DNA from 3 places in the Roseateles sp. GW823-FHT07B05 genome. Region 2 is predicted to be linked to each of the others. Evidence: riboswitches for the same ligand, from Rfam matches in the RefSeq annotation. Region 2 holds a riboswitch; each other region holds the start of a gene.
The links. Region 2 has a riboswitch for cyclic di-GMP ahead of AC1Q7O_RS10710 (tetratricopeptide repeat protein). Riboswitches for the same ligand answer to the same signal wherever they lie in the genome.
Positions count from the first base shown of each region.

Region 1: linked by a shared signal. The riboswitch ahead of AC1Q7O_RS05720 (methyl-accepting chemotaxis protein) and the one ahead of AC1Q7O_RS10710 (tetratricopeptide repeat protein) in region 2 are both predicted to bind cyclic di-GMP.
Region 3: linked by a shared signal. The riboswitch ahead of AC1Q7O_RS17820 (S53 family peptidase) and the one ahead of AC1Q7O_RS10710 (tetratricopeptide repeat protein) in region 2 are both predicted to bind cyclic di-GMP.

Region 1 is NZ_JBXAGX010000002.1:325,742-330,890, forward strand. It holds gene acnB (bifunctional aconitate hydratase 2/2-methylisocitrate dehydratase) at 1-1,998, shown strand, start outside; cyclic di-GMP riboswitch class I at 2,252-2,347, shown strand; gene AC1Q7O_RS05720 (methyl-accepting chemotaxis protein) at 2,406-3,959, shown strand; gene AC1Q7O_RS05725 (flagellar basal body rod protein FlgC) at 4,115-4,387, opposite strand; gene AC1Q7O_RS05730 (GGDEF domain-containing protein) at 4,503-5,149, opposite strand, start outside.
Region 2 is NZ_JBXAGX010000004.1:74,450-79,598, forward strand. It holds gene AC1Q7O_RS10705 (PAS domain-containing hybrid sensor histidine kinase/response regulator) at 1-1,870, shown strand, start outside; cyclic di-GMP riboswitch class I at 1,947-2,032, shown strand; gene AC1Q7O_RS10710 (tetratricopeptide repeat protein) at 2,162-3,625, shown strand; gene AC1Q7O_RS10715 (hypothetical protein) at 3,658-4,188, shown strand; gene AC1Q7O_RS10720 (DUF488 domain-containing protein) at 4,261-4,650, shown strand; gene AC1Q7O_RS10725 (cupin domain-containing protein) at 4,731-5,087, shown strand; gene AC1Q7O_RS10730 (glutaredoxin family protein) at 5,102-5,149, shown strand, end outside.
Region 3 is NZ_JBXAGX010000008.1:86,517-91,665, forward strand. It holds gene AC1Q7O_RS17810 (LytR/AlgR family response regulator transcription factor) at 1-625, opposite strand, end outside; gene AC1Q7O_RS17815 (sensor histidine kinase) at 622-1,785, opposite strand; cyclic di-GMP riboswitch class I at 1,955-2,050, shown strand; gene AC1Q7O_RS17820 (S53 family peptidase) at 2,100-3,890, shown strand; gene AC1Q7O_RS17825 (ATP-binding protein) at 3,877-5,149, opposite strand, start outside.

The DNA.
Region 1 (5,149 bases), on a different contig from region 2:
ATGCTGAAGAACACGCGCCCCGACGCGGCCTTCAAGCCCGAGGAAGACGGCAAGCGCGGCCCGATGCAGTTCATCGAGGATCTCAAGAAGAAGGGCAACCTGGTGGCCTACGTCGGCGACGTCGTCGGCACCGGCTCCTCGCGCAAGTCCGCCACCAACTCGGTGATCTGGGCCACCGGCCAGGACATCCCCTTCGTGCCGAACAAGCGCTTCGGCGGCGTCACGCTGGGCGGCAAGATCGCCCCGATCTTCTTCAACACCCAGGAAGACTCCGGCTCGCTGCCGATCGAAGTCGACGTGTCCAAGCTGGAAATGGGCGACGTCATCGACGTGCTGCCCTACGACGGCAAGCTGGTGAAGAACGGCGAGACCGTCGCCGAGTTCAAGCTCAAGAGCGATGTGCTGTTCGACGAAGTGCGCGCCGGCGGCCGCATCAACCTCATTATCGGCCGCTCGCTGACCGCCAAGGCGCGTGAGTTCCTGGGCCTGCCGGCCTCCACGCTGTTCCGCCTGCCCTCGGCGCCCGCCGAGACCAAGGCCGGCTTCACGCTGGCGCAGAAGATGGTCGGCCGCGCCGTCGGCCTGCCGGAAGGCCAGGGCGTGCGCCCGGGCACCTACTGCGAACCCAAGATGACGACGGTCGGCTCGCAAGACACGACCGGCCCGATGACCCGCGACGAGCTGAAAGACCTGGCCTGCCTGGGCTTCTCGGCCGACCTGGTCATGCAGTCCTTCTGCCACACGGCCGCCTACCCGAAGCCAGTGGACGTGAAGACCCACCGCGAGCTGCCCGCCTTCATCAGCAACCGCGGCGGCGTGGCCCTGCGCCCGGGTGACGGCGTCATCCACAGCTGGCTGAACCGCCTGCTGCTGCCCGACACCGTCGGCACCGGCGGCGACTCGCACACCCGCTTCCCCATCGGCATCTCGTTCCCGGCCGGCTCCGGTCTGGTCGCCTTCGGCGCCGCCACCGGCGTCATGCCGCTGGACATGCCCGAGTCCGTGCTCGTCCGCTTCAAGGGCGAGATGCAGCCGGGCGTGACGCTGCGCGACCTCGTGCACGCCATCCCGCTGTACGCCATCAAGGCCGGCCTGCTGACGGTCGCCAAGGCTGGCAAGAAGAACGCCTTCTCGGGCCGCATCCTGGAAATCGAAGGCCTGCCGGACCTGAAGGTCGAGCAAGCCTTCGAGCTGTCCGACGCGTCCGCCGAGCGCTCCGCCGCCGGCTGCACGATCAAGCTCAACCCCGAGCCGATCAAGGAATACCTCACCAGCAACATCGTGCTGATGAAGAACATGATCGCCGACGGTTATGCCGACGCGAAGACGCTGCAGCGCCGCATCGAGAAGGTCGAAGCCTGGCTGGCCAACCCCGAACTGCTGGAAGCCGACAAGGACGCCGAATACGCCCACGTCATCGAGATCGACCTGGCCGACATCAAGGAACCGATCGTCTGCTGCCCCAACGACCCGGACGACGCCAAGTTCCTGTCCGAAGTCGCCGGCACCAAGATCGACGAGGCCTTCATCGGCTCGTGCATGACCAACATCGGCCACTTCCGCGCCGCGGCCAAGCTGCTGGGTGGCCAGCGCGACATCCCGGTCAAGCTGTGGGTCGCCCCGCCGACCAAGATGGACCAGAGCGAGCTGATCAAGGAAGGCCACTACGCCGCCTTCGGCACGGCCGGTGCGCGCACCGAAATGCCGGGCTGCAGCCTGTGCATGGGCAACCAGGCCCAGGTGCGTGAAGGCGCCACCGTCATCTCCACGTCCACCCGCAACTTCCCGAACCGCCTGGGCAAGAACACCAACGTGTTCCTGGGCTCGGCGGAGCTGGCGGCCATCGCGTCCCGCCTGGGCCGCCTGCCGACCAAGGAGGAGTACCTGAAGGAGATGGGCGTCATCGACGCGGACAAGGCCAGTGTCTACCGCTACATGAACTTCGACCAGATCGAGGAATACGCCGAGGCCGCCAAGGCCACCGCCCCGGCCTGCTGAGCCTGAGCCAGCGCTCGCTGGCCCAAGCCCCACCGCACCCGCCCGCCGCGCGCAAGCCCGGCGGGCTTTTTGTTGGCGCCATCGCCGCGTGTCGCCGGCAAGCCCTGCCCCCGCCCGTGAACTCCGCACATCGCCAACCTCAGCACCTGGAGTGGCCGCTCTAGCAAACGTTTGCATTTTCGCGTCGGCTGTTACCTGAATGTAAGAATTCGTGTCATCCCGTCCGCCAGCGGCCGGGGCCCGCCACTCCCACCTCTGTCCAGGGCAAGTCCGTGCGAAAGCCGGATACGCAAAGCCACCGGCCTACCGGCAGCGCACCCGCGCCGCCCATGGCAGCGGGGCCGCCAGAACCTCCGCCCTGCCGGGCGAGGGCCCCTGCGCCCTGGGCAACCACCCGTTGCCCGCCCATGATCCAACTGCTGACCCGTTTCAAGATCGGCCCCCGACTGGCCGCCAGCTTCTTCGCGCTGCTGCTCGCCATGGCGGCGCTGTGCGCTCTGGCCCTGACGGGGCTGCATGACCTGGCCGACCAGCTGCGCTTCATCCGCGACGACCGCCTGCCCAAGGTGGAGCGCCTGGTCACCGTCGCCGACAACATCAACAAGATCGCGCGCCAGACCCGCAACATCCTGCTGTACGACGACCTGCAGAAGCAGACCGGCTGGCTGGCCTCCATCGCCAAGGCCCGCGAGGACAACCAGCGCCTGTGGGCCGAGATCGTCCCCAGCGTGCGCTCCGAGGAGGGCCGCCGACTGGTGGCCCAGGCCCAGCTGCTGGGCGACAAGTTCGAGAACGACCTGAGCGCCTTCCTGCTGCACATCCGTGCCGGCGAGATGGGCGAGGCCACCGAGCTGCTGGAGCTCAGCCTGCGCGAGTCGCAGCTGGCCTACACGAAGCAGGTCGACGAGATCAAGGCGCGCGAGATCGCCCGCATCGCCAAGACGGCCGACGACGCCGACGCGCTGTACCAGCGCTCCCGCCTGCTCGTGCTGGCGGGCGGCGCCGCGCTGCTGGTGCTGGGCGGCCTGCTGTGCTGGGGCATCACGCGCTCCATCGTCGCGCCGCTGCGCCGGGCCGTGCGCGAAGCGCGACGCATGGCCGCGGGCGACCTCAGCCAGCCTGTGCGGGCACGTGGCCGGGACGAGGCCGCCGACATGCTGACCGCGCTGGGCGCCATGCAGCACGGCCTGCGCGACATCGTCGGCAGCGTGCGTGAAAGCGTGGCCTCGGTGGCCACGGCCAGCCAGCAGATCGCCCAGGGCAACCAGGACCTCAGCGCCCGCACCGAGGAGCAGGCCTCGTCGCTGCAGCAGACGGCCGCCAGCGTCGAGCAGATCAGCGGCAACGTGAAGAACGGCGCCGAGCAAGCCCACGAAGCCAACCAGCTGGCCGGCCAGGCCCGCGCGGTGGCCGAGCGCGGTGGCGCGCTGGTGGAGCGCGCCGTCAGCCAGATCGACCGCCTGGAAGCCTCCAGCCGGCGCATCGCCGACATCATCGGCACCATCGACGGCATCGCCTTCCAGACCAACATCCTGGCGCTGAACGCGGCCGTGGAAGCCGCCCGTGCCGGCGAGCAAGGGCGCGGCTTCGCCGTCGTGGCCGGCGAGGTGCGCACGCTGGCACAGCGCTGCGCCGAGGCCGCCCGCGAGATCAAGGGCCTGGTGCAGGGCTCGGTCGAGCAGGTGCAGGACAGCAGCGAGCTGGTGCGCGGCACCGGCGCCGTCATGGGCGAGATCGTCACCCAGGTGCAGCGCGTGTCGGCGATGGTGGGTCAGATCAGCCAGAGCTCTCGCGAGCAGGACAAGGGCATCGTCGAGATCCACCAGTCCATGGGTCAGCTCGACGACATGACCCAGCGCAACGCCGCGCTGGCCGAGGAGAGCACGGCCGCCGCCGAGAGCCTGCGCCTGCAGGCCGAGCAGCTGACCCGCGCGGTCGCCAGCTTCCGGCTGGAAGCCTGATCTTGACCGCCCCTCGCCCGCGGGCCAGCTCGGGAGCAGCCCGGCGCTCGGCCCGCAGCTTGCCTGCCGCGAACACACAGATCACACGGGAGGTGGGCAGCTGAAATGACAAAGGGCGCTGCCGTGGCAGCGCCCTTTTCTCTACGGGACGAGGCTCAGGCCTTGATGTCCAGTAGCGCGCCGGTGGTGTTGAGCTGCGTCTGCAGCACCTTCAGGTTGGCGACGAAGGCATAGGACGCCGATTGCTGCTCGACCACCTCGTTGGCCGGGTTGATCTCGCGCTCGGGCACCTTGTCCACGTTCGTCGGCTCGACGCTGGGACGGGACTGGTTGCTGGTGGCCAGGTTGGCGATGTTGGACGCCGACGCGCGCAGGCGCTCATTCGCGGCGGAGATGCCGGACAGGGCGGTGGACAGCGGGACGTTCATGGCATTTCAGGTATTGAGCGCTCTGGCCGTGATATCGGCAGCAGCTGGCTGAACTTTAGAACATCCGGCGAAAAACCCCGCATTTCCGGGGTTCGCCATGCGCGCGGCCGTGAAATCAGCCCGCGAGCTCCTCGAAACCGCCCGCCGACACGAACACGCGCACGCTGTCGCCGCCGGCCGCCTTGGCTTCCGTGCAGGCCAGCGCACCGGCGCCCAGCACGGCGTCCACCGTGCCCAGCGTGGCGTGGATCTGCACGACGCCCAGGCTCGCCTTCACGCGCGTGCGGTGCAGGCCCCAGCGCAGCCGGTAGGCCGCCACGGCGGAGCGGATCTTCTCGGCAATGATCTGCGCGTAGTGCTGGTCGCAGTCGGGGAGCAGGATGGCGAAATGGTCTTCCTCCAGCCGCGCCACCAGGTCGGACGCGCGCACCTTGCTGATCAGCATCTGGCCCAGGCCGTACAGGAAATGGTCGCCCACCTCGGCGCCCATGTCCTTGACGACGTCGCCGAACTTGTCGACGTCCAGCCACAGCACCGACACCGGCTCGTTGCGGCGGCTGCCGACGTGCTCGGTCAGGCGGCGCTCGAACTCGCGACGGTTGGCCAGCTCGGTGACGGCATCGTGCTTGGCCGTCCAGGTGGGCTGCAGCCGCTGGGCGCGGGCGGTCGTCACGTCCTCGACGATCCACAGCGCTTCGGCCGCCGGATGCTCCCAGTGCACCGGCGTGGCCTGCAGCCGGCCCCAGAAGCGGTGGCCGTCGC
Region 2 (5,149 bases):
CACGCTGCAGCAGCACCAGCGCACCGCTGACATGCTGGACCGGCTGCTGCGCGCCAGCCCCGACGCCATCTGCGTGGCGCGCATCGAGGACGGCCGCATCCGCTTCGCCAACTCCGGCTTCTGCTCGCTGGTGGGCCGCCACCGCGACGAGCTCATCGGCCGCTCCGGCCGCGAGCTGGGCCTGTGGCCCGACAGCAAGGAGCCGCGCCGCCTGGCCGCCGAACTGGCCTCAACCGGCATCGCGCGCGACTTCCGCTCCGCCATCTTGGTGCACGGCGAATGGCGCGACCTGCTGGTGTCCGCCGCGTCGCTGGACTGGGACGGCGAACCCGCGACGATGCTGATCGCGCGCGACATCACCGAGCGCGAGCGCGCCCGCATCGAGGCCGACGCCATCCTGGACCACGCCAGCGTCGGCATCGCGATGACGCGCCGCGGCCACTTCGAGCGCGTGAACCGGCACTGGCAGCAGATCTTCGGCGGCGCCGAGCCGCTGCCCGCCGAAGGCGCGCCCGGCCTGCCGGATGCCTGCGACGCGGCCGAGACGACCGACGCCGAGCACGCCTTCGAGGGCGACTACCTGCGCCCCGACGGCCAGCGCATCACCGTGCGGCTGAACGCGCGCCGCCTGCCGGCGCTGTCCGGCCGCCAGGAGACCGAAGCCGAGCACCCCACGCTGTGGGTGGCCGAGGACATCACCGAGCACCGCCGCCAGCAGCGCGAACTGCAGGCCGCCAAGCAGCAGGCCGAGACCGCCAGCCACGCCAAGAGCGCCTTCCTGGCGACGATGAGCCACGAGATCCGCACCCCGCTCAACGGCGTGCTGGGCCTGGCGCGGCTGCTGCAGCAGGGCGCGCCCGACGACATCCACCGCGACAAGTACCTCTCGCACCTCGTTGCCGCCGCCGAGTCGCTCAACGAGATCGTCTCCAACGTGCTGGACCTGTCCAAGATCGAGGCCGGCCACCTGGAGCTGGAGAAGATCGAGTTCGACCTGCACGCGCTGGCCAAGGCCAGCTTCGAGGGCTGCGCCGCGCTGGGTCGCGAACGCGGGCTGGACATGCAGCTGGACCTCTCCCCCGAGCTACCGCGGCTGGTCATCGGCGACCCGATGCGCGTGCGCCAGATCCTCGCCAACTTCCTCGTCAACGCGCTCAAGTTCACCGAGCGCGGCCACATCCGGCTCAACCTCGCACCGGCCGGGCCGGACCGCGTGCGGCTGTCGGTGCAGGACACCGGCATCGGCGTGCCACCCGACCAGCAGGCGCGGCTGTTCCGCCCGTTCGCGCAGGCGGACGACTCGACGACGCGCCGCTTCGGCGGCACGGGCCTGGGCCTGTCCATCTGCCGCGAGCTGGCCGCGCGCATGGGCGGCCACGTCGGCGTGGACAGTGACGGCCGCCACGGCTCCACGTTCTGGGCCAACCTCAGCCTGCCCACCAGCCTCACCATCGACGACACCGCCACGCGCCGGCGCATCCCCATCCCGCAGCGCTACCCGCTGGCCGGCCAGCGCCTGCTGGTGGCCGAGGACAACCCGGTCAACCGCCTCATCATCGCGGCGCTGCTGCAGCGGCTGGGTGCCGAGGTCATCGAGGCCGAGGACGGCGAGCAGGCCATCACGCTGGCCCGCGCCCAAGCCGGCCGGCTGGACGGCGTGCTGATGGACCTGCACATGCCCAAGGTCGACGGCCTGGAGGCCACGGCGCTGCTGCGCGCCGACCCCGCCACGGCCGCCCTGCCCATCCACGCCTTCACGGCCGCCGTGCTGGACCAGGAACGCCAGGCCGCGCTGGCCGCGGGCATGAACGGCTTCATCGCCAAGCCGGTGGCCGAGGCGGAGGTCATCCGCGTGCTGGGCCGGGGCTGAGCGCCCGTTGAACTTTTCACGTTCCGGCGCTGCCCGAGGCGCCAACTCGGCAAACGTGACCAATTGCATCCGCAAGAATCGCCGCCGGCACACCCGAGCGAAAGCCGGGGTCGCAAAGCTTCCGGTCTAACGCCTCCAGGCAACGACAGCGGGGCCGCATCACGTGCAGTCCAGGGGCGTCCACGCCCGCGGCTGCAACGTGCCGGCACCGCCCCACCGCCCAGCGGCGGTCAGACCCGCGACTCCCGCCCGCAACGGTTGATCCGTGCCGAGGTTTTCAAGGGAGATCCAATGTTCAGAACCCCCCTGCTCGTCGCCGTTGCGGCGGCGCTGTTCGCGGCCAACGCCCGCGCCGACGAGGCCGGCCAGCTCTACGAGGCCATGCGGGCCGGCAACTGCAAGACGGCGCTGGCGACCATGCAGGCCCGCGCCAACGCGGGCGACGGCAGCTTCCAATACACCCTCGGCCGCGCGCTGGCCAATGGCGTCTGCCTGCCGCGCAACGCCACGACGGCGGCCGGCTGGTACCGCAAGTCCGCCGACCAGGGCGTGGCCGATGCGCAGCTGGAGCTGGGCGTCGCGTTGCTGAACGGCACCGGCGTCAAGAAGGACGCGCGCCAGGCCCTCGCGTGGTGGGAGAAGGCCGCCGCCCAGGGCGAGCTGATCTCCCAGTACAACCTCGGGCTGGCCTACGAGAACGGCTGGGGCGTGCCCGTCGACCTGCAGCAGGCGACCGGCTGGCACCGCCGCGCGGCCGGGGGCGGCTATGCCGACTCGCAGCGCATGCTGGCCTTCGCGCTGCTGAACGGCGAAGGCGTCGAGAAGGACCCAGCACAGGCGGCGAGCTGGGCCCGCAAGGCCGCCGACCAGGGCGACGCGCCGGGGCAGCGGCTGCTGGGCTATTTGCTGGCCATCGGCAGCGGCGTCGACAAGGACGAGGCCCAGGCCGTCGCCTGGTACACCAAGGCCGCCCAGCAGGGCGATGCGCGCGCGCAGCGCCTGCTGGCCGTGGCCTTGTTCCAGGGCCGCGGCGCGGCCAAGGACGAGGCCCAGTCCGTGCCGTGGTTCCGCAAGGCCGCCGAACAGGGCGACCTGGAAGCGCAAAGCTGGATGGGCTATGTGCTGACCTTCGGGCGCGGCGCGGAGCGGGACGAGGCGCAGGGCGTCGCCTGGGACCGCAAGGCCGCCGAGCAGGGCGACGACCGCTCCCAGGTGCGGCTGGGCTGGGCGCTGGTGAACGGCCGCGGCGTCAAGCAGGACGAGCGCCAGGCCGTCACCTGGTTCCGCAAGAGCGCCGAGCAGGGAAGCGCCGGCGGGCAGCGTGCGCTGGGCTGGGCCATGACCGAAGGCCGCGGCACCGAGAAGGACGAGCGCCAGGGCATCACCTGGTACCGCAAGGCCGCCGAGCAGGGCAACGCCGACGCGCTGAACGACCTGGGCGTGTCGTACGAGCGCGGCCGCGGCGTGCTGCAGGACCATGCCGAGGCCGCCCGCTACTTCGAGCAGGCCGCCAAGACAGGCAACGCCTACGGCCAGCGCAACCTGGCGTTGGCGCTGCGCGAAGGGCGCGGCGTGAAGCAGGACACGGTGGCCGCCCACGCCTGGCTCAACCTCGCCGCAGCCAACGACGCCCCCCACCCCGACGCCGCCGAGGAGCGCGACGCGCTGGCCAAGAAGCTGTCGTCGCCACAGCTGCAGCAGGCGCAGCGGCTGGCGCGCGAATGGCGCGTCGGCCAGGGCCTGGGCCGCTCGTGACGCCTCGCCACCCCCATCACCGGAACCACCACATGAAATTCATCCAGCAAGCCCTGCTCACCGTCGCCCTGCTGCCCGCGCTGGCCATGGCCCAGGTGCAGGTCCTGGGCGTCGAGATCGCCGCCACGACGTCGCAGCAACTCAAGTCCAAACTGCCCGGCCAGGCGCGCCTGACCGACGGCGGCGTCAACAAGTTCAGCGGCGGGCGCCAGTTCACGACCGACGGTGCCGGCTACGGCATCGACAGCCTCAACGAAGTCACCTACATCTTCGACGCGCAGGACAAGCTGGCCGCCGTGCTGATGCAGCTGGGCAAGGAGCGCTTCGACGACCTGTTCAACACGTTGTCGGGCAAGTACAAGCTGACCGCGCAGCAGCGCCCCTTCGTCGGCAACAAGTCGGCGCGCTTCACGGCCAAGGGCGCGGTGGTCGAGCTGGACGCCCCGCACCTGAGCTTCGTCATGGACGTGCGCTACGTCCGCGACGACCTGATGAAAAGCTTCCTGGCCCAGAGCAAGGCCGAGGCGCAGCAGAAGAAGGCGGCGGAACAGAGCAAGTTCTGAGCACCGCACAATGGTGGGCACGCCGCTGCCCTCCACCGACGCCCCCGGCGCACAGCGGCGCGAGGACCCGCCATGCCCCTGCGCATCGTCCAGCTCGGCAGCCCGCGCGCACCCGATGAAGGCACCCGCATCGGCACGGTGCGCCGCCCGCCGCGCGGCGTGCCCAAGGCGGAGTTCGCGTCGCGCGACTTCTACGACGTCTGGTTCCCCACCCTCGCGCCCAGTGCCGACACGATGAAGCTGGGCCAGGCCGCCGCGAGCGATGCCGACTGGACGGCCTTCACGAAGAAGTACCGCACCGAGATGGCCCAGCCCGACGCGCAGCACGCGCTGGCGCTGCTGGCCACGTTGTCGGCGCAGGCCGACTTCTCGGTGGGTTGCTACTGCGAAGACGAGGCGCGCTGCCACCGGTCGGTGCTGCGCGCGCTGCTGATTGAGAAGGGCGCCACGCTGCGGGGCTGAGCCGCCGCGCGGCCGCCGCACATATTCACCCTCGAACAGGTGGTGGGCGGCGCGACAGGCCCCCGCAGAATGCGCCCCGCATGCTGCCCATCGTCCTCCTCGACCGCACCGACGCCCTCGCCCCCACGCTGGACCGCCCGCGCCCCGACCGCCTCGTCGCCGGCAACCCGCTGCGCCAGACCTGGGTGCTGCACGAGGCCGGCCCGGTCTCGGCCGGCGTGTGGGCATGCGAACCGGGCCGCTGGCGCATCGTGTTCCCCGCCACGCGTCAGGAGTACTTCCACGTGCTCAGCGGCCAGGTGCGGCTGCACGGCCCGCAGGGCGCCACCGACATCGGCCCCGGCCAGGGCGGCGTCATCCCGCCCGGCTTCGAGGGCGAGTTCGAGGTGGTGACGCCAGTCCGCAAGCAGTTCGTGCTGGTGGACACCGCCGCCTGAAAGGATTCCCGCCGATGACCACCGTCTGCCCCAAGTGCCGCGCCATGCGCCCCGCCGACACG
Region 3 (5,149 bases), on a different contig from region 2:
GCACCTGCTGGAATCGGGCCGGGTCCAGCTGCGCGATGAGGTCCTTCAGTGGCGTGCGCAGCAGCGCGTCGCGCTGCTGGCCGGCCTCCAGGTAGACGACGCGGGTGTAGCGCGCGTCCGACTCGAAGTAGACGACGTCGTCGATGCGGATCAGCCGCACCTCCTTGCCCACGCCGGCCTGCAGCGTGTCGGGCCAGGCCGGCCGGCGCTGCTGCGCGGCCAACTGCTCCAGCAGCTGCTGCAGCGCACCGGCCGCCGGCGGCGGGCGCTGCAGGCGCTCGCGCAGCCGCGCGACCGCCTGCGCCAGCCGCGCCGGCTCCAGCGGCTTGACGAGGTAGTCCACCGCGCCCGCGTCGAAGGCCTGCAGCGCATGGTCGCCGTAGGCCGTGACGAACACCACCGCGCTGCGGCCCGCAATGCGCCGCGCCACGTCGATGCCCGACAGCCCCGGCATGCGGATGTCCAGGAAGCACACGTCGGGCTCGTGGGCCAGCCACTGGTCCCACGCGTCGGCGCCGTGTGCGGCCTGGGCCACGATCTGCGCGTCGGGCCAGGCCTGGGCCAGCGCGTCGGCCAGCTGTTCGCGGGGCGCGGGTTCGTCGTCGGCGATCAGCAGCCGGGTCATGGCGACACCTCGATCTCGGCGCGCGTGCCGCCCTCGGCGCGGCGCTGCAGCGTGAAGCGGGCACGGTCGCCGAAATGGTGCTTCAGCCGCTGGCGCAGGTTGGCCAGGCCCACGTCGTCGGCGGCATCGTCGGCCAAGCCCAGGCCATCGTCATCGACACGCAGCCACCAGCGGCCGCCGGGGTCACCGCCGGCCGCCACCTGCAGCCGGCCGTCGCCGATCTTGGGTTCCAGCCCATGCTCCACGGCGTTCTCCACCAGCGTCAGCAGCAGGCCCGGCGGCAGCGGCTCGGCGGCCAGCTCCGGCGCGATGAGCACCTCGCCCTGCACGCGGCCGTCCAGCCGCGCGGCCAGGATGGCGAGGTAGTGGCGCACCGCCTGCGCCTCGTCGGCCAGCGTCACCGTGGCGCGGCCCAGCAGCTCGGTGCTGCGGCGCAGGAAGCCGGTCAGCTCGCGCAGCAGCGGGCCGGCGCGGTCGTCGCGGCGGTCCACCCAGTGCTGCAGCGTGGCCAGCGTGTTGAAGACGAAGTGCGGGTGGATCTGCGCCTGCAGCAGCCGCAGGTCGGCCTCGGCGGCGGTGCGCGCGGCAGCGTCGCGCTCGGCCAGCAGCTGCAGCCGCGACAACTGCCGCTCCCGCGCGCTGCGGCCGGCGCGCGCCACGCCGGTCAGCAGCAGCGCGAAGCTCAGGCCCAGCGGCACCACGGTGAGCGCCGAAGCCTGCAGCGACGCCAGCGCCTGGCCCAGGTCGAAGCTGCGACCGGCGAGCCCGCGGCCGACGCTCAGGCCTGCCAGCATCGCCGCGATGCCCAGCACCATGCCGCCCATGAAGCCGCCCACCACGCGCCCGGGCCGCTGCTGCGGCCGCAGCCACACGCCCAGCAGCGCGACGCTCAGCCCCACCATGACCAGAGCGGCCACGCCCAGCGACGGCCCCCAGCCCATGCCGCGCCCATGCAGCCAGGACGCGCCGCCCAGCAGGCACAGCAGCCAGCCGGCCCAGGCCGTCAGGCCCTGGCGCGAGTAGAGGTAGATGTCGATGAGCTCGACGCGCTCGCGCAGCATCGGGTCCTGCCGGCCGAAGCGCTCGTAGTAAGGCAGCGCCCAGCGGTAGTAGGCGCGCTGGAAGCGGTTGCCGGTGGCGAGGGGGTTGGGTGTGTCCATGGCCGGCACTCTAGGGGCGGTGGCGACGTGGCCGCGAGGCGGGTGGGCGAAACGCGGCGGGGCCTGCACGAAGCGCGTCGCAGCCTGCACGAGACGCGTCAGATGTCACGGCCGCGCGCGGCCGCGGTGTGCACGGCGGCCGCGCGCCGCCCTAGACTCCAATCGTTTTCAACCCTGAGGGCAAACCCGTCGAAAGGCGGGGACGCAAAGCTTCCGGCCTACCGCGCGCTGCATCCGCAGCCGCCATGGCAGCGGGGCCGCCAAGACCGCCGGGTCTTGTCGGGCGTGGCCCTCGCCTGCACGAGATTCCGGCCATGCGCAGTTCCCCCGTCTCCTGGACCCTCAGCCTGCTGGCCTGTGCCGCCCTGACCGCCTGCGGCGGCGGTGCCGGCACCGACGCGCCCACCACCCAGACGCTGGCGGCGGACGCGCCGGCAGCCTTCACGCTCAACGTGGCGCTGGACGAGGCGCTGCCCGCCAGCGACATCGAAGCGCTGCCCCAGTTCCACACCGCCGCCGTGCAGCTGGACGAGCCGGTGGACGGCGCCGAGCCGCACCGCGCGCAGGCGGCAGCCGGCGTGGGCACGCGCGGCCTGACGCTGGCCGGGCTGGACGACGCGCTGCGCCCGCGCGCGATGGCCGCCGGCACCGGCGAAGCCGCGCCGATGGCCACGACGACGACGGTCACCACCTACACGCCCACGCAGATCCGCGCCGCCTACGGGCTGCCGGCGCTGGCCGGCGCCACGCCCGCGCAGCTGGGCGCCGGCCAGACGATCTACATCGTCAACGCCAAGCACGACCCCAACATCGCCGCCGAGCTGGCCGCGTTCAACACCAAGTTCGGCCTGCCCGGCTGCACCACGCGCACGCTGGCCGCGAACGCCGCGCTGCCGCTGGCGGCCGCGCCCGCAACAAGCTGCGAGCTGGTCGTCGCCTACAGCGCCGGTGCCAACCTGACGGCCACCGCGCCGGCCTACGACAGCGGCTGGGCCACCGAGATCGCGCTGGACGTGCAGTGGGCCCATGCCACCGCGCCGCTGGCCCGCCTGGTGCTCATCGAGGCGCCGGACGCCGGCGTCGCCAGCCTCTCCAACGCCGTCGCGCTGGCCAACAAGATGGGGCCCGGCGTCGTCTCCATGAGCTTCGGCGCCGCCGAGGGCAGCTGGATGACCGGCTACGACGGCGTCTTCAACACCGCCGGCATGAGCTACCTGGCCGCCACCGGCGACAACGGCGCCGCGGTGTCGTGGCCGTCGGCGTCCAGCCGCGTGCTGGCCGTGGGCGGCACCACGCTGACGTACAGCGGCAGCGGCGCGCGCAGCGAAACCACCTGGAGCGGCACCGGCGGCGGCACCAGCGCCTACGTGGCGCTGCCCACCTATCAAAGCGGCAGCATCGCCGGCTACGCACGCCGCGCGGTGGCCGACGTGGCATTCAACGCCAACCCCAACTCGGGCCAGTACGTGGCCGTCATCTCGCCGGGCACGACCGCGGTGCGCTGGGTCAGCGCCGGCGGCACCAGCCTGTCCACGCCGCAATGGGCCGGCCTGCTGGCCGTGGCCAACGCACAGCGCGCCGCATCGGGCAAGGCGGCGCTGGGCCAGCCGCACGCAGCGCTGTACCAGCAGGTGGGCGCCGTGCCCACGGCCTACGCCGCCGCGTTCAAGGACGTGTCCACCGGCACCAACGGCAGCTGCACCACCTGCACGGCCAAGGCCGGCTACGACACGCCCACCGGCTGGGGCACGCCCAATGCCACGGCGCTGTGGACCAGCCTGGGCAGCGCCGCTGCCGGCACGACCGGCACCACCGGCAGCACGCCTGTCGCCAGCACGGCGCCCAAGCTCACCACCACCAGCCTCACCGGCGTGGCCGGCAAGGCGCTGAACGCCAGCATCGGCTACAGCGCGCCGGGCGCCACCTCGCTGTCCATCACCATCAGCGGCGCGGCCAGCGGCATGAGCTTCTCGGCCAGCAGCAGCGGCATCGCCGTCAGCTGGCCCAAGCCGGTGACGGGCACCGTCAACCTGGCCATCACGCTGAAGGACAACCTGGGCCAGACCAGCACCGGCACCGTGGCCGTGAAGATCAGCGCCAGCTGACGCGCGCCACCAGCCCGCCGCCGTCGCGCGGCAGCAGCTGCAGCTCGGCCCCCTCGGCGCGCGCGATGCGCTCGACGATGGCCAGCCCCAGGCCCGAGCCCGGCACGCCGCCCCGCGCGGCGTCGCCGCGCTGGAACGGCCGCTTGAGCGCCTCCACACGCGCCGGCGCGATGCCGGGGCCACGGTCGCGCACCTCGATCCACGCACGACCCGCCGTCTCGCCGCAGGCCAGCTCGAGGGGCGGCGCGCCATGCGTCTGCGCGTTGACGACGAGGTTGAGCACCAGCCGCCGCAGCGCCTGCGGGCGCGCCTGGCGGTGCACGGCCTGGCCGGGCGCCAGCGTGGGCTGCGGCAGACCCGGGGCCAGCGCCAGCGTCTCGGCCAGGAAGGCGCGCAGCTCGATGTCCACAGCCGGCAGGTCCTGCTCGGCCGGGTGCGACGCGCGCGCGTAGTCCAGGAACTGCGTCAGCATGCCGTCCAGCCCGTGCAGGCTGCGGTCCAGCGTGTCCAGCAGCTCGCGGTCGGCCTGGCCGGCCGGCATCGAATCGCGCAGCAGCTCGCTGGCCAGCCGGATCTTGGCCAGCGGCGTGCGCAGGTCGTGCGACAGGCCGGCCAGCATCAGCAGGCGCTCCTCCTCGTCGCGAGCCAGCGCGGCGGCCATGTCGTTGAAGCCGCGCGCCAGCGCCGCCGTCTCGGCCGGGCCGTCGGTGGGCAACGCGAGCCGGCGCTGGCCTTCGCCCACGGCCTTGGTCGCCGCCACCAGCCGCGCCAGCGGCCGGTTGATGCGGCGCTGGATCAGCCACGCGCCCAGCAGCGCCAGCGCGCCGCTGACGGCGCTGGCGATGATCCAGGTGCGCGCGAAGCGATGCGCCGGCTGCACGGACGGCACCACCAGCCAGAACGGCACGTCGGGCAGCTTCACGGCCAGCAGCCCGCTGGGCTCGCGGCGCCAGGCCAGCTCCGACGCCTGCAACCCCAGCTGCGCCGCCAGCTCGGCCAGGAAGCCGCGCTCAAGCAGCGTCGGCCGCTCGCGGCGCTTCTCGTCCGGCCCCACCGCGGCGCGCGCGTTGAAGCGGGCGACGAAGCCGGCCCGCTGCTCCTGCGGCAACAGGATCAGGCCCTCGGCCACCGCCTGCAGGCCGCGCGCCGTGGCCTCCGCCGACTGCTTGAGCCGCGGCCGCGCGATGAACTGCCCGTAGGCCAGCGCATTGACGACCTGGCCCAGCACGATCAGCGCCACGATGAGCCACAGGTTGCGG